DNA from 3 places in the Petroclostridium xylanilyticum genome. Region 3 is predicted to be linked to each of the others. Evidence: riboswitches for the same ligand, from Rfam matches in the RefSeq annotation. Region 3 holds a riboswitch; each other region holds the start of a gene.

Region 1 (7,924 bases), on a different contig from region 3:
TCAGATAGTTTAATCCATCCTATCTTTTCAAGTTTTACTTTATCACCTTTAAATTTTAAATGTCCTAAATCTTCTCTGTGATAAAACCCTTGTTGTACATCTTTTTTGCTTTTAAATTTTGGATGTCCTTCTAAATCATAAACTGTCAATTGTCTACCTTGTCTTAATGCTTTTTTCTTAGTTTTTTCAGAATAATGTTTATTTTCTATTCTGAAAAAGTTTTTATAAGCTATGCATAAATCCTTTATTGCTTGTTTTGGTATTTGTGCTGAAACTTCATTTAACCAATTATATTCAGGATTTTTCTTTAGTTGTGTTAGTTCCTTTCTTAACTCTTCATCGTTTATAAACTTGCCACCGTTTTTAAAATTTTCTAATTGCTTAGATAAAGCCCAATTATAAGCCCATCGTGCTACATCTGCACATTTCTTTAATAAAGTCTTTTGTTTATTGTTAGGTAATAATTGTACTCTAATTGTCTTTATCATCTTCGGTCAACTCCTCAATCATTTTACGTGCTTTGTTTGCTCTTTTACCTTGAAGTTTACAAGAAAATACAGTTATTATTTGCACTAAATCTTCAACAAGTTCTTGTTGTTCAGTTTTTTCTGTACTATCTATTACTTCAATTTCACATCCATACAGATTAGATATATATTCCACCAATTCAAAACCAAATCTTAACAATCTATCTTTTTTAATATTTAATACTTGTTTTAATTGGTCATGCGAATAATATCTATATCCATTAGCACCTGTATGATGTGGAATAAGTAATCCTTTTTTGTCCCAGTTTCTTAATGTTTGAGGAGTTTTTCCAACTAATTTAGAAAACTCATGTATAGTATAATACTTCACATTAACCACCTCTAATTGTATTAGACTATACTAAATTATAAATGTCAACATTAATTTATGACTTTTTATAACTTTTTATTAACTGTTGTCAATCCCTATAAAACAGGCTTATTTGTTTTAAGTATACATCATTTGAAGGCTGGAGTGAAGGAGTTTTTATATAAATATGAAAATAGTGGGGAGTGAGGAGTAAAACCGAAACCACAAAAAAAGTCCGTTTTAGCAGGAAGAAGGGATGCGACTTGGGGACGGTTCGTCTGTCGAATGCGCTTTTCATGCGACTGAGGAACCGTCCCCATGTCGAAGCCCTGAGCAATCAAGCATATTTTCATCATTATTTGTGCCGTTTACTTTATTAATGTATTATTTTCTGTAGTATTTTCATATACCCTTCACTATCAGTAACCTGAATGAAATCATATTCTCCACAGAGTTTATTCAGTATTTTCAACGTATCGTCGGTTGAACCCATGTCGACTACTAAAATATTGGGTACGGTCCCCCCGTGATGATTATTCAAGCTCCGCCATACAATCGACCGGATGATCCCCTCTATTGTGTCTTGCTGATTTTTAACGGTAACAATTATGTATATATCATCTTTTTTATACTGTATGCCAGTTAAAGTATTATAGATATTAAATCCCATCTGGATTGCACCGTACACAGCAAAGAAACAAACCAGGGATTGAATAAGAATGTCCAGCATGTTGCATCACCCCACTACTACTATATGCGGATGCTGTTGTTTTGGTGAAACCTTGTTTTTTGTACTTTATTTGCAGTATGGGCGTTTGTAAAAAAATAAACAAAAACCTATCATTGGAGTTATCAAAAAAATTCCAATGATAGGCTTAGTTATGTTTCTGAAATTACATGGAACGCACCAAGTATTTTACATATCTCAATTCTATTAAAGGCTTGCTTCCTTCTTAAGTATTTCCGCCTTATCTGTTCTCTCCCATGGAAGATCTACGTCTGTTCTTCCGAAGTGTCCGTAAGCAGCGGTTTGTTTGTATATTGGTCTTCTCAGGTCAAGAGTCTTGATAATGCCGGCAGGTCTCAGGTCAAAATGCTTAACAATGAGCTCTTGGATCTTTTCTTCCGGAATCTTTGCAGTTCCGAAGGTTTCTACCAATACTGAAACAGGCTTTGCTACACCGATAGCATATGCAAGCTGTACTTCACATTTTCTTGCCAATCCGGCAGCTACAACGTTCTTTGCAACATATCTTGCAGCATAGGCAGCAGATCTGTCAACTTTTGTAGGATCTTTTCCTGAGAAAGCGCCGCCTCCGTGACGAGCATATCCACCATAAGTATCTACGATAATCTTTCTTCCTGTTAAGCCTGCATCTCCCTGTGGTCCTCCTACAACAAACCTTCCGGTTGGGTTGATAAAATATTTGGTCTGCGCATCCAATAACTCTGCAGGAACAGAAGGCTTAACTACATGCTCCATGATATCCTTTTCAATTGTATCATGATCCACTTCAGGACTGTGTTGGGTGGATACGACAATTGTATCTATTCTAACAGGTCTGTCATCTTCATATTCAACAGTTACCTGAGTCTTTCCATCCGGACGGAGATATTCAAGAGTACCATTCTTTCTTACTTCAGCCAGTTTTCTTGCCATTCTATGTGCAAGTGCAATAGGCATAGGCATTAATTCAGGGGTTTCATCACAAGCGAAGCCAAACATCATTCCCTGATCTCCTGCACCTATCGCAGCTATCTCTTCTTCACTCATTTCACCTTTTTTAGCTTCCAACGCTCTATCAACCCCCATAGCAATGTCAGGGGATTGCTCGTCTATTGCAGTCAAAACAGCACACGTATCACAGTCAAAGCCATATTTTGCTCTATCATAACCTATTCCACGAATTGTTTCTCTTACGATTTTGGGGATATCTACATAACAGCTGGTGGTAATTTCTCCTGCTACCAATACCAGCCCGGTAGTAACAGATGTTTCGCAGGCTACTCTTGCCATTGGGTCCTTTTCAAATATTGCGTCCAAAACAGCATCAGAAATTTGATCGCAGATTTTATCTGGATGTCCCTCAGTAACAGATTCTGATGTAAATAACTTTCTCGACATATAACGTTCTCTCCTTTTATAAAAATATTAAACCCCTCTTGCTGACAGTAAGAGGGGGTAATTAACCACACTTTCTCCTCATCTCTCAGAACATTTATTCTGAAGGAATTGGCACCTTCGCTGACGCAGGTTGCCGGGTTTCACAGGGCCCTGTCCCTCCACCTCTCTTGATAAGGAAACAATTATTATTAATTTAATTCGAGTATAATATAGCATATATCGACAAAATAGTCAACCATTAAAATATATGATAGCTTATACTCATTACCAAAATACCGGCAGCAATTACCCCTAAGGATATAGCCGGTATCGCATATTTCATTCTCATATCCAGCATCGCTGCTATCATAGCCCCCGTCCATGCCCCGGTACCCGGAAAAGGAATTGCAACAAATATAAACAATCCAAAAGCACTATACTTCATTACCGTTTCAGCTTTCTTCATGGTTCTCTGCTCAATCCGTTGTATTATTCCTTGAAAGTATTTGGTTTTCCTTAAAAATGAGAACAGCGGCCGCATATATATAATAATAAATGGTATTGGTATTAGATTTCCCAACACACTTAATATATATACTACTTTCCAGTCCATATTCATCGCCATACCTACCGGAATGGCTCCTCGCAATTCCAATACAGGCACTGCAGCTATTGCGAGAACTGTTAACTCATTACGTAATTGTCCAAAGATTTCAGAAATAAACTCCATGTACTGTACCTCTTTATAAAATGATAAAAATATTTTTACTATATAAGTATTACTAAGTACTTTACATTGTCTATTTTAGTTCACAGTTCACGGTTCACGGTATTTTCTTGGCTAATTTCTGTGAACTGAGAACTGTGAACCGTGAACAAAATAACAATAATGTAACATACTTAGTGTTATTTATATATTAAACTGTGTAATGATTTCCGCCTATTTTCCCTCACTATTTTAATATATACGCAAATAAAAAGCAAATGTTTATTTAAACTCACGTATTTAAACTCTCATGCCTTCCGGTAATAATATAAATTACCCATTCCCCCAGGTTTGTTGCATGGTCAGCGATTTTTTCTATATATTTGACTATAAATATAAAGGTGGTAGCCTGATTGATATTCTGAGGGTTTTTTCTCATAAGTTCCTGCAAATCGTTAATAATGGACTCAAAATAATTATCTACGGTACTATCCTTGGAACAAACATCCTCTGCCATTTTTATATCATTATTGATGTATGCATCTATAGCGCTCCTAACCATATCACGGGCTACGGATGCCATTTTAGGAATATTTACCAACGGTTTTATATATTCTTCATCTGCAATCTTTAGTATAAGTTCGCTAATATCTGCAGAATGGTCAGCAATTCTCTCCAGGTCAGTGATCATTTTCAATATGGATGTAATCAGTCTTAAATCCTTTGCCAGGGGCTGCTGGGTAGCTATCAACCTGATGCACTTTTTTTCTATGGCTCTTTCCATCTCATCTATTTCGTCATCCTGTTGTATTACCTTTTGTGCCAGTTCTTTATCTTTTTGTTTTAAAGCAAGAATAGCTTCTTCAATAGACTTCTCTACCAAACTTGCCATACGTACAACATCATAGTGCAAATCCCGCAAACTTTCATCAAATCCATGCCTTGTACTCATGCCTTTCCCCCCTTATGCTAAATTTGTTAAATAACTATATCGCAATAGGCAATCTAATTATGAACTCTGTTCCTTTTCCAACTTCACTTTTCACCTGAATATCTCCATTATATAAGTTTACAATATGTTTCACAATCGAAAGACCTAATCCCGTCCCCCCTTGGTTTCTGGAACGCCCTTTGTCTACCCTGTAAAATCTTTCAAACAGTCGTGGAATATGTTCGTTCGCAATTCCTATACCGTTATCACAAACATGAAACTCTATATTTTTGTTGAATCTTTTACATACAATCTGCACTTCGCCACCGGGGTTGTTGTATTTGATTCCATTATCCACAAGGTTAATCAACATTTGTTTTAACCGGTCCCTATTGACATGTACCTGTGAGATGGAGGGTTCCATATCATAATATACCTGTACATTTTTCTTCTCTGCATTCTGCGAAACAATATCAATGACTTCTTTTATAATATCCTCTAAATTGTAATCATCTATGCGTACATCCTGTTTCATTGTTTCTATCTCTGAAAGTTCAAGAATATCCTCAATAAGCACGGTAAGTCTTTCTGCTTCTATGTCAATAATATCAAGAAAGCGCTCTGCAACTTCCTCATCATGTATGGCTCCACTCTTTAAAGTATCAATAAATCCTTTAATAGAAGTGAGAGGAGTTTTTAATTCATGAGTAACGTTAGATACAAATTCACTTCGGATCTGTTCCAATTTTCGGATGTTAGTTACATCCTGTATGATAAAGAGCGTCCCTATAACACTATTTTTTTCTGCTTTGGTTTCTATGGGTGAACGGTAAATCTTATAATATTTATCATCATATTGAATATCAAGAACCTGCTGTTTCTCAGGCGTTAAAACATCACTGTATTCCTTTAGAAATTGATTGAAAGCATGGTTGCGGACTACCAGAAGGATATTTTCTCCTATAATCTTTTTATTTTTAATATTAAACATCTTTATAGCAGTATTGTTTATTAAAATGATGCGATTATCGTTATCTAACGCAATTAATCCACCGATCATGCTGTTAATGATGGTTTCCATTTCAACATTTTTCTGCCATAGTTCCGTAATGGTCTTATCCAGTTCATTCTTCATGTGCATAAAGGAATGCGCAAGTTCACCAATTTCATTGTTGACATCAATGTTTATACTTCCCTTAAAATTTCCCTTTGCAATACTTCTAACAAAGTTTGTTAACTGCTTTACAGGTTTGGTGAATTTATTGGTGAATTGTATTCCCAAAAGACCTGCAATAACAAATGCAACAAAAATTCCCAGGGCAATATAGGAAACCATTTTTTCCCTTATATTGTTGATATCCTCAATAGGAATGGACAACCTAAGCACGATAGGTTCAGGCTCTCCCTCTACTCTTATAGCCACATATTTCAGATAATTTCCTATAGAAGTACTATAGCGGGTACTCTCACCAATGCCATATTCAAAAGCCTCTATAATTTCCGGACGATTTGCATGGTTTTCAAGAGTTGTATAATCTGTAGATGAGTCCCCCAAGACTTCCCCCTGTTTATTAATAAAAGTTACCCGGATTTTTGTTGTTGCTCCATAATCCACAGCAAGCTCATTTAATTTATCTGTATTGCGAGTTCCATTTATCAACTGGACTTCTTTTTTTATCAAATGCCCTACAACCAACAGCTTATTTTCTACTTCGGAGACATAATGTTTTTGGGCTACTTGATAGGAAAATACCCCGGTGATTAGCGTGCCAAGCAATACTATTAGGATATAATTAATCATGATCTTTTTCTGCATGACCATTATTCTCCTATCCCTTCAACTTATAACCAACGCCCCGGACCGTTTCGATATAATTTTCCGCCTCGTCCTCAATCAATTTCCTTAAATGCCTGATATGAACATCTACAGTTCTTGTTTCACCGCAGTAATCATAACCCCAAATCTTATCCAGTAAGACATCCCTGGACAATACATGCCCTTTATTGAGTGCAAGTATTTTCAAAAGTTCAAACTCCTTAAGTGTTAACTGAAGCAGTTTATCCCCTTTGTAAACTTCCCGCTTATTTAGATTAATGGTAATATCCTTTATATGAATGGTTCCCGTTTCAGTCTGCGCCTCCGGTTCATAATTTGTCCTACGAAATACGGCCTTGATTCGTGCGACCAGTTCCCGAACACTAAATGGTTTGGTAATATAATCGTCCGCTCCCATTTCCAGGCCTAAAACCCTGTCAAATTCTTCACTTTTTGCAGTAAGCATAATAATGGGTATGTGCTTGGTTTCATCCATAGAACGCAGTGTCCTGCAAACATCCAACCCGTCCATTCCCGGAAGCATTAGATCCAACAAAATCATATCCGCCGGGCTTTGCTTAAGCTTTTGCAGGAGATCCTCACCCTTTTCAAAGGTAGTTACTTCATAGCCATGCTTTTGAAGATTATATTGAATCAATTCACGAATATGCATTTCATCATCAACTACAAATATTTGTTTTTTATCCATCCTATTCACCTCTAACTTTTAGGTCCCTACTATTTACTTATCATTATTGTAACATAATACCTATACAAACTTAATACTTTTTTTAATAAAACAAGGCTAAGTTCATATTTTCCAGATTCAATACAAACTTAGCCTGAAGGAATACTAAAAACCCAGAACTTACTTCCAAAAAAATTGATTGTCATAGAGAAAAAAGTAGAAATTATTTTGCTGGCTAAAATATTGATACCTGCATAATCCCGAAATATATATAGGAATGCAAGCGATATCCCCAATGATAATAGATTCACTCCTAAAAACTTAAAAATGGTAAAGTGATGTGATATTCCTTTATAATTAAATGTCCAATACCTGTTAAGTATATAGCTGTTCATAATACCGCAGCCGTAAGATATCACCTGGGCATAAATATAAAATACTCCCATTATATTTAAGATAACAAATATTCCAAAATCTACCAATGTATTGGACACACCTACAATATTAAATTTTATAAACTGCCGGATGAATTTTTTGTACTCACTGATGAGTCTCATTATTCCTTTTATCATAATCAAAGCCTACTTTATTTTTTATAATATATAGCGGTCTATCTTTTGATTCATCATAGATTCTCCCTACATATTCACCAATTATTCCTAACACCAATAATATGGCAGCATTAAAAACCAGATTTATCGCTATGGCACCTTTAAAAATCAGGTTTGCCATACCGATAGATACCGATGGCGCCACTGCAGTTTGGACAAATTGCGTCTGATTAAACACAATCATCAGATAAAGAAAACTTGTAATACCCAGCGTTAGCCCTAGATAGGTTG
Region 2 (7,924 bases), on a different contig from region 3:
GGTGATGTAAAAGTTGTACAGAGCACACCGGAAGAATATATGGAAGCTGTAAAAAAATATAATCCCCGATTAAAAGAGTTAAAAGGTGCTCTTTACAGCGGAAGGTTTATATCAGTATTCCCGGGCATTCTTTCCAGCAGGATGTATCTCAAGCTGCAAAACGACATTTGCCAGAGGGAACTGGAAAAATTTGCAGAGCCTCTTTCTACGATTTTATGGTGCTTGGGACAGGAATATAAGCAGGACATATTGACAAAATCGTGGAAATTGCTGTTAAAAAATCATCCCCATGACAGCATATGCGGTGTAAGCATCGATGATGTCCATACAGATATGGAAAAACGATTTGAAGAATCCTATTCACTATCTAACGGTTTGGCAAATAGTGCATTAAATATCCTGGTTTCTAACATCAACACAACAAAATGTGATAAAGCATTATCTGCATTTGTTGTATTAAATACATTACCGGAGAATAGGAGCAGTGTTATAGCGATAAAAGATGACATAGATTCAAAATACAGCATACAGGATGGCATGGGACGCTATATCCCCTATCAGAAAGATGAGACAGGGATAACGAAGGTATATGTAAAGGATGTTCCGGCATTGGGATACAAAACCATTTTCTTTGTTCTAGAGAAGCAGGAAGAAATTATCGATACGGGTATACAGGTCAATATCCGGGATAGGCTGATAGAAAATGAATTTTTAAAGGTGCAAATTAATGATGACGGAACTTTAAATATTGAAGATAAAATCACAAAAAACACATATACAAATATGGGGATTTTTGAAGACGGTGCCGACGCAGGGGATGAATACAACTATTCTTATCCGCAGCAGGACACAATCATCACAAGCAAAGATAAAGAGGCGAGAATCTGTTTTGTAGAAACAGGGCCGCTTAGAGCAAAGGTTAGAATAGAAACAGCGCTGGAAGTACCGGAAACATTATCACCGGACAGGAAGACAAGAAGCACATTCAAAAGGAGATTGCCCATTGTTACCTGGGTGACATTGGAGGTGGGTTCCCCTGTCTTGAAGTTCAAGACAAAGGTAAAGAATACGGTAAAAGACCACCGGTTAAGGATTCTTTTCCCTACAGGACTTTGCAGTGAGTATTCTTATGCAGAAACACAGTTTGATGTTACACAACACAAAATTGTTCCTGAAAGCTATGATGATTCCAATATACCTGAAAATGTAAAAAGAATTATTATTGGAGCAAGAGAACCGGAACCTATCACCATTTTCCCTCAGAGGGCCTTTGTTGACATTCATGACGGCGGAAAAGGAGTGGCTGTTTTAAATCAGGGATTGCCTGAGTATGAAATCCTAAAAGAGAAAAATACAATCGCTCTTACTTTATTCAGAGGAGTCAACTGGGTGGCAAGGCATGACCTACTGACCAGGATAGGAGATGCCGGGCCGGCAATATGTACCCCGGATGCACAGTGCTTGCGGACGATGGAATTTCGCTATGCCCTTTATTTGCATAAAGGGGATTGGAAAGAGGCTAAGGTACCCAAATATGCCGACTATTTCAATACGGAATTCCGGGTAGTAAGGACGGACCAACACCAGGGGGTACTGCCGGATGAACAGGGATTTATGCAATTAAAGGATGAATCTGGAAATTTAAAGGTTACAGCAGTTAAAAGAGCGGAAGATGGCAGCGGTTTCATTATAAGATTTTATAATACGACAGAGCAACAGGCAGAAGCAGGTATTTCGCTGGCACTTAAAATCAAAAATGCATACTATGTAAACCTAAATGAAGAAGTAAAAGAAAAGATTGAAGCTGTAGATGGGAATACCATTAAAGTCATCGCCGGGCCCAAGAAAATCATATCTGTAAAAATAGAGCCTGAGCGGCAATACAGCGCTTTAGAAGCAAAAAATGAAAGTGTACAAAGGGTAGACGGTGATATTGACCAGGAATATGATTTTAGTGAGTACCAGGCTGTAGAATTTATTACAGAAGAAGAGATTGAAAAGGAAGAAAAAAGAGCGGCAGAGACGGAAAGTGAATTAGCAGAAAAACAGCAATTGTTAGAAAGATATAAAGACGAAATAAAAGAATTAAAATTGATGGATGACAAGGGCTTAGTTGAGGTACAGTTTGAACTAAGCAAAATGGAACTGGATGTTGAAACCTACAGGAGAACTGCCCTTGAAGCCAGGTTATCAGCAGTTTTACTGCGTAAAAAATATATGGAAACGTATTGCACGCACCAAGCTTCATATGAAATGTTTATGGCCAAGGCAGATCAGCAGATAAGAGAAATTGGATATAAATTAAATGATGCAAGAGTAAGTAAAAGAGTCTACGAATATATAGTAGATGTTAGCAAACAAAATCTAAAAACTTCTTAAAAGTGAGAAGATGTTTTTTGAAAATGCTATTAGCTCCTGATTCATTTAAAGGTACTATGTCATCTATAGAAATAATAGAAAATCTTTCAGGAATAGCACATATGATATTTTATACAGAGATTTCGCACTTAAAAAGTTTTTAGGGCGATAGCCCGTTGATTTATAAGGATTCACGAATAGTCAATGGGAATATGATAATTTCCGATTTTTACTGGAAATTATAGAGAAAAAATTTGCAAAATAAAAGCATCCCTTTTATAATGTTTTTGCTAAAAACTTCACATAAAAAGGATGCTGATAGAATGAGCAAAAGTTATTTGAAACAATTACTCTACGGGCGTAGAAACTGTATTAATGTTTATAATAATGGCGTTTAATTTAATGCAATTATATTTTTTCCGGTGTATTAGAGGCTTTAGAAAGAAACGTATGCTACAGATAGATATTATTGAAGATATAAAAGATGAAAGATTTATAATAGAAGATGATTGGATAAATCCATTGTTTATGAAGACTTAATCCAAAACAAAAAACTGGAAATTGATTTTGCGAATTTTTGGGGTAGGGGGAGGTGTAACTATTTTTACAACCTATCGGTCTGTATTGTTGCCAAATTTTAAAGTAAATATAAAAAATAACAATTTAAGTAAAAATAAAATTTCCACTGGAATTTTGGTGCGAAATCTCTGTATTTTATAAAAAAATAGTTGACACGGAATAAAATTTATGCTATTCTATGAAAAGTAAATAAAACATATATTAATACTCGGAATTCTTATCAAGAGAGGTGGAGGGACTGACCCAAGGAAGCCCGGCAACCAGCGGTAATGTATGGTGCCAATTTCTGCAGCATGTTTAACATGTTGAGAGATAAGAGAGAAAACAAAACCTCTTCTTTTATCTTGAAGAGGTTTTTTTAATATACTTTTTATGCATTATAAAGTTGAAGGGGGGAGCTATTTGATAGAGATCAGGAAATTAAGTAAGATTTATAATACCCATGGTACAATGACTCATGCGTTACAAGATATCAATCTCACTATTAATGATGGAGATATATTTGGCATTATCGGGCTAAGTGGAGCCGGAAAATCGTCCTTGATTCGATGTATTAATCTACTTGAGAGGCCAACTTCTGGTGAAATATTGATAGATGACGTTGATTTAACAAAACTTAGTTCGGCATTTTTACGAGAGGTTAGAAAAAAGATAGGAATGATTTTTCAGCAGTTTAATCTTTTAATGAATTCAACAGTATATGATAATATTGCATTCCCTTTAAAAATATCCAAAGTACCAAAAAGAGAAATAGAAAAAAGGGTAGATGAACTCTTAGAACTTGTAGAACTTAAAGATAAAAAATATGCATATCCTTCACAATTGTCAGGTGGACAAAAGCAAAGGGTGGGAATAGCAAGAGCACTGGCCAATAAACCGGATATAATCCTTTCAGATGAGGCAACGTCGGCACTGGACCCTACAACTACAGAATCAATACTAAATCTTCTTAAAAATATCAATAAAGAATTTGGTATTACAATAGTAGTTATAACTCATGAAATGTCAGTCATAAAAAAAATATGTGATAGGGTAGCTGTTATGGAGAACGGAAGGATAGTTGAGGAAGGCAATGTAATTGATATCTTTTCAAATCCAAAGACACTAGTGGCAAGAAGATTTTTAAAAGATATGTTTGCAGAACTTCCTGAAGGTATTTTGCTTGATGACCGCAATCAGGAGGAAGAAATTTTAAGAGTTTCATTTGTAGGAGATAGTGCAACAAAACCTATCATTTCTTATATGATTAAGAAATTTAATATTGATGCTAATATCATCGCTGGTACTGTCGATAGGATACAAAATGCAGTGGTTGGAAATTTACTTATAAAGCTTGTTGGAGATAAGGAAAGTATTTCATCCGCAATAAACTATCTCACAGAAAATAAGCTAAGAATTGAGGTGTTAAAAAATAATGCCCCTTGAAGTACTAAATTATATAAAAAATTTATGGCAGCTATTGCTACCTTCTTTGTTAGAAACACTGTATATGGTTTTCTTTTCAACTTTATTTTCAGTAATACTGGGGCTTTTTCTTGGTATTATTCTAGTAATAACAGATAAAGGGCATATCTGGGAAAAACCTCAATTAAACAAAATATTGGGTTCGATAATTAATATAATGCGTTCAATACCTTTTATTATATTGATTATTGCCATATTTCCCCTATCTAGGTTGATTGTTGGGACGTCTATAGGTTCTACAGCAGCTATCATACCTTTATCAATTGCCGCTGCGCCCTTTGTTGCCAGGGTAATTGAGTCTTCTTTAAAGGAGGTGAGTTGGGGAGTAATTGAAGCATCTTTATCTGTTGGTGCAACTATACCTGAAATAATATTTAAAGTTATGATTCCTGAAGCTATGACATCATTGATACTTGGAATAACACTGACAATCATAAATATACTAGGATATTCTGCGATGGCAGGTGCTATTGGTGGAGGTGGATTGGGAGACCTTGCAATAAGATATGGCTATCAAAGGTTTCAAACAGATGTTCTTATAGCAACTATCATTATCCTGGTTATTTTGGTAGAAGTTATACAATTTATAGGAAACTTTTTTGCGAAGAAAGTTAATAAAAGATAAAAGGAGTAGATACGTCATGAAAAAAATAAATAAGTTTTTATCAATATTAATAATATTTTCAATTATAGTGTTAGCAGGTTGCTCAGCTACAGATTCAAATGTTGACAGTACTAATGCAAACAAAGCTGAAGAAAAAACTACGAAGTTGGTGGTTGGCGCGACACCTGTTCCCCACGCGGAAATATTAAATTTTGTAAAACCAATTCTTAAAGAAAAAGGTATTGAATTAGAAATAAAAGAGTTTACTGATTATACTACACCTAATATAGCATTAAACGATAAACAACTGGATGCAAATTTTTTTCAACATATACCATACATGGATGACTTCGCTAAAGAAAAGAATATTAAATTAGTGGCTGCTGCAAAGGTGCATGTAGAGCCTATGGGTGTATATTCAAATAAAATAAAGTCAATAGGTGAATTGAAAAATGATGCTTCTATTGCAATACCTAATGATGCAACAAATGAAGGAAGAGCATTACTACTTCTTCAAAAACAGGGGTTAATTAAACTAAAAGATGAAAAAAATCTTACGCAGACCCCAAAGGATATTATAGAAAATCCTAAAAATCTGAAATTTAAAGAATTAGAAGCAGCACAACTTCCTAGAGTTTTACAAGATGTTGATATTGCAGTTATTAACACGAATTACGCCCTTGAAGCAAAGTTGAATCCTACAAAGGATGCATTATTTATCGAAGATAAGGACTCCCCGTATGCCAATATATTAGCGGTGCGACCGGATAATGAAAAAGACCCTAAAATTATGGAACTTGTAAAAATATTAAATTCAGACGATGTGAAGAAGTTTATAAATGAAAAGTATAGTGGAGCCATCGTTCCCGCTTTTTAAACAAAATAATAACCATATGGCACATTCAAAATTACCATATGGTTATTTTTATTGAGGTTTTGATAATGCTATACATTATCCTTTTGGGTAAATTCCTGTTGCTGTAAGCAGCATTTTCCGGCCCAAAATAACGTCGTATTAACAGTGCTAGAGAAAACTAAAAGCTCTGATAAATGCTATATTTATCAGAGCTTTTCTACGCGGCAGATGAAAATGAGCGAAAGAAGTATGCAGCGCAGGTATTAAATAACTTCAAGAAAAGAATAACAGGTACTGTGCGTAAATGCAATAAGGATTGTACCATATTTTACAATTCAGGACATGTAGGCCCCGATATATGCCAGAGCCTGGATCTCTGTAATTTGGAGAGAAATCCAAGGCACAGGACTTTTCTTACTATGTAGGAAATTGTGCTTTGTTTACAAAGTGTAATTTACTATATATTTTCAGAGGTTTCTTCATAAATGTATGAGAAGTTTGCACTGCAGTATGAAATACGATGAATGGAGCGGTTTGGACTGATTGCTATGGTGGTTGTGACCCTTGGTGTTTAAAAAAATCCTTAATTTTCAAATAGATTTAAAAAATAATCAAAATTTTATTAATTTATGAGTAGAATATTGATAAAATAAAATCATATTTTTACTTTAAAAGTTCCCAAGTTTTTAAAGACGAACTGGCTTGGAAAGGAGGCTATAGGGAGATTTTAATTATGTAGTTGTTCTTTGAATCAAGCTGCTGTATACTGTAAAAAAATTTATTATTTAGAATATAAGTCATTCAACTTTCAAAAATTGACTTGATATTTTACAACGGATCACATTGAGGTGTGGTGGTCTTTGATTACATAATGCTGATGTTTTGAGAAGTGTATAGAAAAGTATCTTGTATGAAATGAAGTGGATAAAAATGTAGCTTTTGAAGCACATGGATTGGATGTAGAAAACATGACAGTTGAATGTGAAAATATATAAACATATTTTTGAAAAAGGATATATGAAGCTTCAAAAACCTTTAAAGGAGTATTTTAACGCTATAGAACAGGATGTGGAAATATGAAAAATAATATTGTAACACTAAGAGAGGTGCTAAAAGATGCAGAGGCAGGACATTATGCTGTCGGGTCCTTTTCACCCAGATATACGCCGCTGATAGGACCCATTTTAAATGTAGCCCAGAAAAACAGTTCGCCTGTTATTGTACAAATCTCGCAGAGGGAACTGATCCTGTACGGGATTACTCCAGGGGAGTTTGCTGGTGAGTTTTATAAATGTGTAGAAGAGAAGGACATTACCGTACCGGTAGTCTTGCACCTGGACCACACCAAAGAAATTAACTTAATTAAAAAGGCTGTAGACGCTGGGTTTAAATCCGTTATGATTGATGCTTCTGAAAAGAAGCTGGATGAAAATATAGCCATAACAGCGGCGGTGGTTGAATACGCCAAAAAGTTTGGAGTTTCTGTGGAAGCCGAGTTGGGCAAAATAGGTACTACAGACTTTGTAGAAAGTGATAATGATGAGGAGATGTATACCGTATCATAAAAATAGGTAATCAGAAGCAGTTTTCATTATGCTAAAAGAAATGCTATAATATTTATATAGCAGCAAAAGACGAAAAGATAAAGAGTGGCTGTTATTATATGAATCAAAATTAAACATAATGATAAAAAGAAGGTGCGAGTGTGAAGATAGTACAGGTGATAAAGGCATTTCAGTTTGTAGAATATTAAGATACAATTTATTTTCTAAATCGGTAGTTTAAAAGTAGCCAAAGCTTACAGCGGCGCTTTTATTAAAGACGGGAAATGGGGGAACTCATTTGTTCAATCTGTATAGTATTAAGAATAAGCTTATTGTCTTTTTTCTTATAATTATTATTATTCCTTCGACATTGATTACTTCTGTTATGTATTATCGTACAAAGATAATTTTAATGGAAAAAAAAGGGGATTCTATTATCAACAATTTACTCCGTACCAGTCGTGTAATGGATAGTATATTATCTGATGCTGAAGACCAACTAACTTCTTTAACTGCAAG
Region 3 (7,924 bases):
TCAATTTAATGGTGACATAAAATTAGCATTAGCTGCTTACAATGCAGGACCTAATAGTGTAATCAAATATGGTGGCATTCCACCTTATACCGAGACTCAAAATTATGTAAGAAATGTGCTTAAATACATAGATCAATATAATACAGGGCAAAAACGCTAATATGCTTTTATATGAGGGCAAACCTGTGGGCTTGCCCTATTTATATTTATATGCACGTTCTTTGTTATATAGGTGTATTCCTTCTTCGTTGCTTGATTCAAGTTTAATTCTAGAGGAGTGGAGAGTATAATCCACTGAAAATGTTTATACTGCTCACTTTCCACTGTCCACTAATTCTATTGTTAGATTTCGTTTTGATATTTTAAATTTCATACCTCAAATATGTCATAATTTAGCAAAGAAATTTCTAATAATGGGCTCCATTTTCCCTGATTCAATTAAAAATCCATCATGACCAAAGGGTGACTTTATTTCTTTATACTCCACATCAATATTATTCCTCTTCATATCCTGCACAAGCTCCTTCTGTTGACATACAGGGAAAAGAATATCAGAACTTATTCCTATTACCAATGCTTTTCCCTTAAAGGCCTTTAAAGCATTGTCTATGCCGCCAAAGTCTCTCCCCAATTCAAATAAATCCATTGCCCTGGTAAGATAAAGGTAGCTGTTGGCATCAAATCTTTGTACCAGTTTTTTTCCCTGGTAGTGGAGATAGCTCTCTACTTCAAATTCGTTATTAAAGCTTTCGAAGAGATTATTTCCTTCTCTGGCTCTTCTTCCAAACTTTTTTAACATAGATTCGTCACTCTGGTATGTAATCATACCAACCATTCTGGCCAGGGAAAGCCCTGATTCGGGCTGATTCTTGTTGTCATAGTAATCTCCATTATTCCAGTAAGGGTCAAGGGTGATTGCTTTTCTCTGTACCTCATTAAATGCAATAGCTTGTGGGTTCAGGCTCTTTGGTGCTGCCATAACAATAATACTGCCTACCATTTCAGGGTACTGTACTGCCCATTCCAGTGCCTGCATTCCCCCCACAGAACCGCCCACTACTGATACCAGATGACTGACTCCCAGGTAGTCCAGTAACCTTTTTTGAACATTCACCATATCTTTTATAGTAATAATAGGGAAATCCATCCCATACCTTTTTCCTGTTTTAGGATTTACAGAAGACGGACCGGTAGTACCCTGGCATCCCCCTAACACATTGGAACAAATAAAGCAATATTTGGAGGTATCAAACATCAAACCTTTTCCAACAAATTTTTCCCACCACCCCTCTTTAGGATCGTAAGGGTCATGCCGTGTAACATGGGAATCCCCTGTTAATGCATGAGTTATTAATACAACATTCGTTTTATCCTGATTCATCTCACCAAATATCTCATAGGCAACAGTAATAGGGCCAAACTTTTTACCACATTCTAAAATAAAATCTTCATTTTCTGCAAAGGTATAAAACTGTTTATAGCTGCTTGCAGTATTACTCACTACTAGTTTCCCCCTCATGCCTGAAATTATTTAGTCGCTTTGTCAATTGCCTGTTCCAAATCGAATATTAAATCCTCTGCATCTTCTATTCCAATAGATAACCTTACCATATCCGGACTGACCCCTGCAGCTTTTAACCCTTCTTCTGAAAGCTGGGAATGCGTGGTACTTGCAGGATGAATCACCAGGGATTTTGCATCTCCGACATTGGCAAGATGTGAAAAAATTTCCAGGCTATCGATAAATTTTTTTCCTGCCTCGACCCCGCCTTCAAGACCAAAAGTAAATATTGCTCCCTGTCCCTTCGGCAGATACTTTTGTGCCAGATGGTAGTATTTGTTGGTTTCCAAACCGGGATAATTGACCCAGCCTACTTTTGGATGGTTCTCCAAATACCGTGCTATCGCCAGTGCATTGGAACAGTGCTTTTGCATTCTAAGTGAAAGCGTCTCCAAACCTTGAAGGAATAGAAAAGAGTTAAACGGAGAAACCGCCGGCCCATAATCTCTTAATAGTTGAACGCGGGCCTTGATAATAAAAGCAGCCGCACCAATATCTTTTACGTAATTGACACCGTGATAGCTGGGGTCGGGTTCAGATAATCCAGGGAACTTTCCGTTATCCCAGTTAAACTTCCCGCTGTCTACAATAATTCCTCCCATAGAAGTACCGTGCCCGCCTATGAATTTGGTAGCAGAATGTATCACTATATCAGCACCAAAGTCAAACGGTCTGCACAAATATGGAGTTGTAAAAGTACTGTCAACGATGAGTGGTACTCCATTCTCATGAGCAATATTAGCTATTGCTTCCAGGTCGGCAACATTAATGGTCGGGTTTCCTATCGTTTCAACAAAATAGGCCTTGGTTTTTTCTGTAGTAGCATTACGAAAGTTCTCCGGGTCATCAGGATTCACAAGTTTCACATTGATCCCCAGTTTCGGAAAAGAGTGCGTAAATAAGTTGAAGGTACCACCATATAATGTGCTTGCGGAAACTATTTCATCTCCTGCTCCTGCTATATTAAGGATAGCCAATACAACAGCAGCATGGCCGGAAGCTACTGCCAGGGCGCCAACACCACCTTCTAAAGCTGCAACTCTTGCTTCAAATACTTCCTGCGTTGGATTGGAAAATCTGGTGTATATGTGTCCGTTTTCTTTTAATGCAAAAAGATTTGCAGCATGCTCAGAATCTCTAAACATATATGCAGTCGTCTGATAGATGGGTACGGCCCTCGAGCCGGTAGCAGAATCGGGCACCTGCCCTGCATGTACTTGCAACGTATCAAAACCTAGATTTCTTTTTCTCATATATTACTGCCTCCTTAAAAAACAAAAATTAAAACCTCCTGTGAGACAGGAGGCTTATTATTTTTCTCTATTAATTCCTCTTATCTCTCAGGTAAAAACCTGCTGGATTTAGCACCACTGCGATTTACGCCGGTTGCCGGGCTTCACTGGGCCAGTCCCTCCGCCACTCTTGATAAGATTTAACCTTTATTAAATTAATATGATTTTAACATTGACTTTAACATTTGTCAATAAAAATTACTTTTTGATAATTTCAGGATCTCTTTCAACAGGCTCTTTTAATGCCATATGCCCTTTAAAGGTTTCAATCTTTTGTCCTTCTATTAAAAATTGTACTTTATTAATATGTTCAAGCTCGGTAAGTGAATTAACAATAGAATAAATCGTCATAATTTCACCTGCGGATCCCCCGGGGTGTTCTGTCCTAAACTCATTGGACAAATTTACAAAACATATACCCTCTTTTGTTTCTATGGAAAGCAGTTTCGTTTGTGCGGGTACCGTAGCAAAAAGATTTTTATCCTTAGGCCCCTTAATAAGCTCTTCTATTACATATTTCTCCACAGGCTCGTTATCTTTAACCACTACTACTCTCTTCTCAGGTACGAGATTCTCCCAGCCATTTCCGGCAAAGTATAACGTCAATGTAGTTTTGTCTTTTTCTGAAGGAGCGGCTTCAAACACTACGTCATCTTTACCTAAAGGTCCAAAAGGTTTGCCGCTGGGACCAATAAGTTCTTTTCCTTCTACTAAAATCAATACCTTCTGTATATTAGGTAAATCAGATAATGTATTCACCAGTGAAAAGCGTGCAACGATCTCGCCAATATCACCCGATTTATAATATTCCTTCGAAAAATTAACTGTGACTAAAGTACCCTCTTGCTTAATATCCAGTAACTTAGTCCCTTCCGGAATGGCTTTTTTCATTTCTAAACTTACAGGCCCTTTTAGTAATTCCTGTATGGCGATTTTAGGCAATTTCTTTGTATCTTCCACAACAACTTCTCTGGTCTCGGATAATATTTTACTATTTTCCTTATCGGTAAAATACAAGTTTATTTTTTGTTTATTTTGTGGTTTTGCCTGAAGCATGTCCGCTGATTTTTTTATATCACCTCTACCCATACTGCAACCCCACATAAAAGCAATAATTAAAAGTAATACTGAGACCAGAAATATTTTTTTCATACAAAAACCTCCAAAAAATCATACTATAGCTTGAATAAGTATATATGATAAAGTTTACAAAAACATTACTAATTGTTACGAAAATATTAAGTTTCACGATAAGGAATAGTAATCTTAAACCTACTTCCCTTTCCTTCTTCGCTTTCTACCTGTATATCTCCTCCATGAAGCTTTACAGCGTCCAATGCGATTGAAAGCCCCAGCCCTGTACCGCCGGTTTCCCTCGCTCTTGCCTTATCAACTCTATAAAACCTGTCAAAGATTTTGTTTATTTCAGTACCGGAAATGCCAATCCCATTATCTTCTACAATGATAGTAACGCTGTATTCAGACTTATCAATGTCTATTGTTACATTTCCTCCTTCCGGAGTATACTTAATACTGTTGTCAACAATATTAAAAATTGCCTCCCATATTTTATCTTCATCAACCAGTACAAAAATATCTTCATTAGCTTTTAATCTTAATTCTATACCCTTTTTCCCGGCCAAAGGAGATAAGCTTTTTACTATTCCCTGCAAAAGCGCCTTCATGTTGACATTTTTCATTTCCAATTCATTTTCAAAGATATCCATCCTGGTAAGCATAAGGAGTTTATCAATAATTCTTGATAAACGGTTGATCTCGTTATTGATATCGCTCAAAAACTCTTTTATAATCGGCATCTCCAATTGCTGCATATGCATAAGGGACTCTGCTAACACTTTAATCGAACTCAGGGGTGTTTTAAGTTCATGGGAGGCATCGGATACAAATTGGTGCCTTTTTTCTTCCACCTGATTTAAACGTTCGATCATTTTATTAAAAGCTGTTCCCAATTGAGCAATTTCATCATTTCCTCTTATTTCAACCTTTCGATTTAGCTTTCCATCAGACATATCCCTGATTGCAGCAGTCAATTCTTCTACAGGACCCGTTATAACTCCTGCAAGAAAAAAACTTAATAACCCGATGAGCAAACTTACAACTAAGGTAATGCCGTATAGTTTTTTTCTGAAATCTTTTAAAAAGTCAACAATATTTTGTGCAGAGGTAGATAGATACACTACACCTCTCGTTTCTTTTTCCTTAACAATTGGTACTGCTGCATTAATGACCCATCCGGTTTCTTCTTCAAAATGAGTTTGCACATCATTGCCTTTCAGTGCCTTTACCACTTCCTCTTTTAAAAGCACCTTGCCTTTCAGGTTGTTTGCTTCAGCCGTATCAAATAAAACTTTGGCTTCTTTATCCGTTACGATAACCCGGATATTTTTATCAATTTCTAATTGCTTGATGGTCTGCTTAATCAATTCGTCGCTGTATTCGATATACTGTGAGGTGATATTTGCAACTACATTTGCCCTGGTAAGCAATTCTACACCTCTTTGATTAAAAGAGTATTCTTCTAAAGAATCCTGTATATAAATATCTATTAAAAATAATGTCAACAGAATAATAAGAAAATAGGTTATAACCACCCTCCACCTGATACTGAAGAACCGGTTACTGGATTTCTTTAAAATAATAACCAACTCCCCATTTTGTTAATATATAATCAGGTTCAGCCGGGTTGGGCTCGATTTTCTCTCTTAACCGCCTAACATGAACATCCACAGTCCTTATATCACCCGGATAATCATAACCCCAGATGATATCCAGCAGGTTCTCCCTGCTGTAGACTCTTCCCGGATTAGAAGCAAAAAGGTCAATCAGGTCAAACTCCTTCGCAGTCAATTCAATTTCCCTGCCTTTTATTTTTACCTTTCTCGAATTGTAATCCAGTTCAATATCCCCTTTGGATAAATTACCCTTGCGTGGTTCATGCCCGGATGATGTCACCCTTCTTAAAATTGCTTTTACCCTTGCCTTCAATTCTAAAATATTAAAGGGTTTGGTAAGATAATCATCAGCACCATATTCCAATCCAAGAATTTTATCAATGTCTTCATTCTTCGCAGTCAGCATGATGATAGGAACATTGGAAAACTCCCGGATCTTCTGGCATACTGTAAGTCCGTCAACCTTAGGCAACATTAAATCCAGTATAATAATATCTATACTTTTATCTTTTGCAAGCTTAATAGCTTCTTCACCATCGTAAGCTACTTCTACCTGGTAGCCATCTTGCTCAAAGTTAAATTTAATCCCTTTTACCAATAATTTTTCATCATCAACAATTAAAATCTTCAAAATAGTCCCTCCTCAACGCACTTCAATTAAATCTTTGATTTGTTCGAATTTTTTCTCTCCTATACCCGGTACATTCATTATATCTTCAATGGTCTTAAATCCGTTATTTTGATTTCTAAAATCAATAATTTTCTTTGCAGTAGCAGTCCCGATTCCGGGAAGTTTATCCAACTCCTCGGCACCGGCGGTGTTAATGTTGATCTTGCCGTTATTTCCCGATAACGTTTGCTGTGAAGATACCGCTTCCATGTTATTTACCCTTTCTCCTTTAGCAGGAATATACACATCCTGCCCATCCCTAAGCGGAGCCGCAAGGTTTACAGCATTTAAATCTGCGGTATCCAATTCACCTCCTGCTAATTTTAGAGCATCCCATACTCTTTTTCCTTCATCCAGAGTTACTACTCCAGGATTTTTGACCTGTCCTTTGATATGGACCATAATTTTCTTTGTCTCAGGTGGTTCCTGCTCCTTAACTAACTCTTTTTGTAACGCCAATTGTTGTGCATAAACCTGGTCAGTATCTTTCACTTCCAGTTGAATAGGTTTTGTTTTATTATAATTTAACATAAAAGTTCCGCCAATAGCAACCAATAAAACAAGAGATACTATTATTATAACCTTTTCTCTTTTTGTTAAGTTAAACATTTATTTATTCACCTCGCAAAAAGTGTTGTTGTAAGAACTATAAACTATTTTAATAGTAATATTCTATTTCATTTAAAAATTTCCTTTTTTTTTCTCAAAGTTTTTCTTCTTTTTTTCTGTAATTATTGACCATTTTCTGTTATACTAGATTAGGATATCTATATGATCAATAAGGGAGGTACTCATGCAAAAAAAAGTCGCACTTATAATTTTGTTTTTATTTTTTATTAATATCTTCGCTATACCTGTATATGCACAATCTCCTCAAATCAATTCTCCTTCTGTCATCTTGATTGATAGTGCTACCGGTAGAATTTTATATGAGAAAAACAGCCATGAAAAAATGTATCCTGCAAGTATTACTAAAATTATGACCGCCATACTGGCCTTGGAAAAAGGAAATCTTAATGACATTGTCACAGCAAGTTCAGAGGCTGTTTTAAGTGTTGATGCAGGCGGAAGTAATGTTGGTATATTACCTGGTGAAGAACTTTCTTTAGAAAATCTGTTATATGCACTGATGATATCGTCTGCTAACGAAAGTGCAAATGTGATTGCTGAGCACATAGCAGGTAGTATAGATGAATTTGTAAAGTTAATGAACCAAAGGGCTGCCGAATTAGGTGCTAAAGATACATATTTTGTAAACACCAATGGCCTTCACGATGACCGTCATGTAACAACCGCCTATGACATGGCATTGATTTCCAGACATGCTATGACAATACCTAAATTTAGAGAAATTGCAAATACAAGTTACTATGAAATACAACCCACAAATAAATATAATGAGAAAAGGTATCTTTCCAATACCAACCATCTGATCAATAAATACCGTGCAACCAGGTACTATAATTACTTATACGAGCCCGCAATCGGGATAAAAACCGGTTATACATCTAAAGCAAACCATACTCTGGTGGCTGCTGCAAAAAAGAACGGTCTCGAGCTTATTACGGTAGTAATGGGTTCAAAATTGGATGGAATGAAGTATCAGTCTTATGAAGATACTATTAACTTGTTTGAATACGGTTTTAACAACTTTGGTATGCAAACTATTGTAAAACCCGGGGATATTATCGATGAAGTAAAGGTAATG

Evidence for each region. A riboswitch is a leader RNA that binds a small molecule or an ion and turns the genes downstream of it on or off. The one in region 3 is predicted to bind S-adenosylmethionine.
Region 1: it holds a riboswitch for S-adenosylmethionine, as region 3 does, so the genes downstream of both, metK (methionine adenosyltransferase) here and CIB29_RS06370 (homocysteine synthase) in region 3, are expected to answer to the same signal.
Region 2: it holds a riboswitch for S-adenosylmethionine, as region 3 does, so the genes downstream of both, CIB29_RS13255 (methionine ABC transporter ATP-binding protein) here and CIB29_RS06370 (homocysteine synthase) in region 3, are expected to answer to the same signal.

What each region holds. Positions count from the first base shown of each region.
Region 1 covers NZ_NPML01000013.1:294,500-302,423, forward strand. Annotated here, with positions in the region: gene CIB29_RS09165 (RNA-guided endonuclease InsQ/TnpB family protein) at 1-488, opposite strand, end outside; gene CIB29_RS09170 (MerR family DNA-binding transcriptional regulator) at 472-858, opposite strand; gene CIB29_RS09175 (glycosyltransferase) at 1,214-1,567, opposite strand; gene metK (methionine adenosyltransferase) at 1,772-2,962, opposite strand; SAM riboswitch class I at 3,038-3,139, opposite strand; gene CIB29_RS09185 (COG2426 family protein) at 3,201-3,671, opposite strand; gene phoU (phosphate signaling complex protein PhoU) at 3,940-4,599, opposite strand; gene pnpS (two-component system histidine kinase PnpS) at 4,634-6,394, opposite strand; gene CIB29_RS09200 (response regulator transcription factor) at 6,408-7,103, opposite strand; gene CIB29_RS09205 (GtrA family protein) at 7,232-7,654, opposite strand; gene CIB29_RS09210 (glycosyltransferase family 2 protein) at 7,623-7,924, opposite strand, start outside.
Region 2 covers NZ_NPML01000019.1:207,075-214,998, reverse strand. Annotated here, with positions in the region: gene CIB29_RS13265 (alpha-mannosidase) at 1-2,379, shown strand, start outside; SAM riboswitch class I at 3,152-3,256, shown strand; gene CIB29_RS13255 (methionine ABC transporter ATP-binding protein) at 3,340-4,362, shown strand; gene CIB29_RS13250 (methionine ABC transporter permease) at 4,352-5,026, shown strand; gene CIB29_RS13245 (MetQ/NlpA family ABC transporter substrate-binding protein) at 5,043-5,882, shown strand; gene CIB29_RS13240 (class II fructose-bisphosphate aldolase) at 6,938-7,426, shown strand; gene CIB29_RS13235 (sensor histidine kinase) at 7,704-7,924, shown strand, end outside.
Region 3 covers NZ_NPML01000011.1:133,258-141,181, forward strand. Annotated here, with positions in the region: gene CIB29_RS06360 (lytic transglycosylase domain-containing protein) at 1-160, shown strand, start outside; gene metX (homoserine O-acetyltransferase MetX) at 386-1,501, opposite strand; gene CIB29_RS06370 (homocysteine synthase) at 1,528-2,814, opposite strand; SAM riboswitch class I at 2,892-2,993, opposite strand; gene CIB29_RS06375 (GerMN domain-containing protein) at 3,052-4,005, opposite strand; gene CIB29_RS06380 (sensor histidine kinase) at 4,092-5,465, opposite strand; gene CIB29_RS06385 (response regulator transcription factor) at 5,491-6,177, opposite strand; gene CIB29_RS06390 (helix-hairpin-helix domain-containing protein) at 6,190-6,825, opposite strand; gene CIB29_RS06395 (D-alanyl-D-alanine carboxypeptidase family protein) at 7,010-7,924, shown strand, end outside.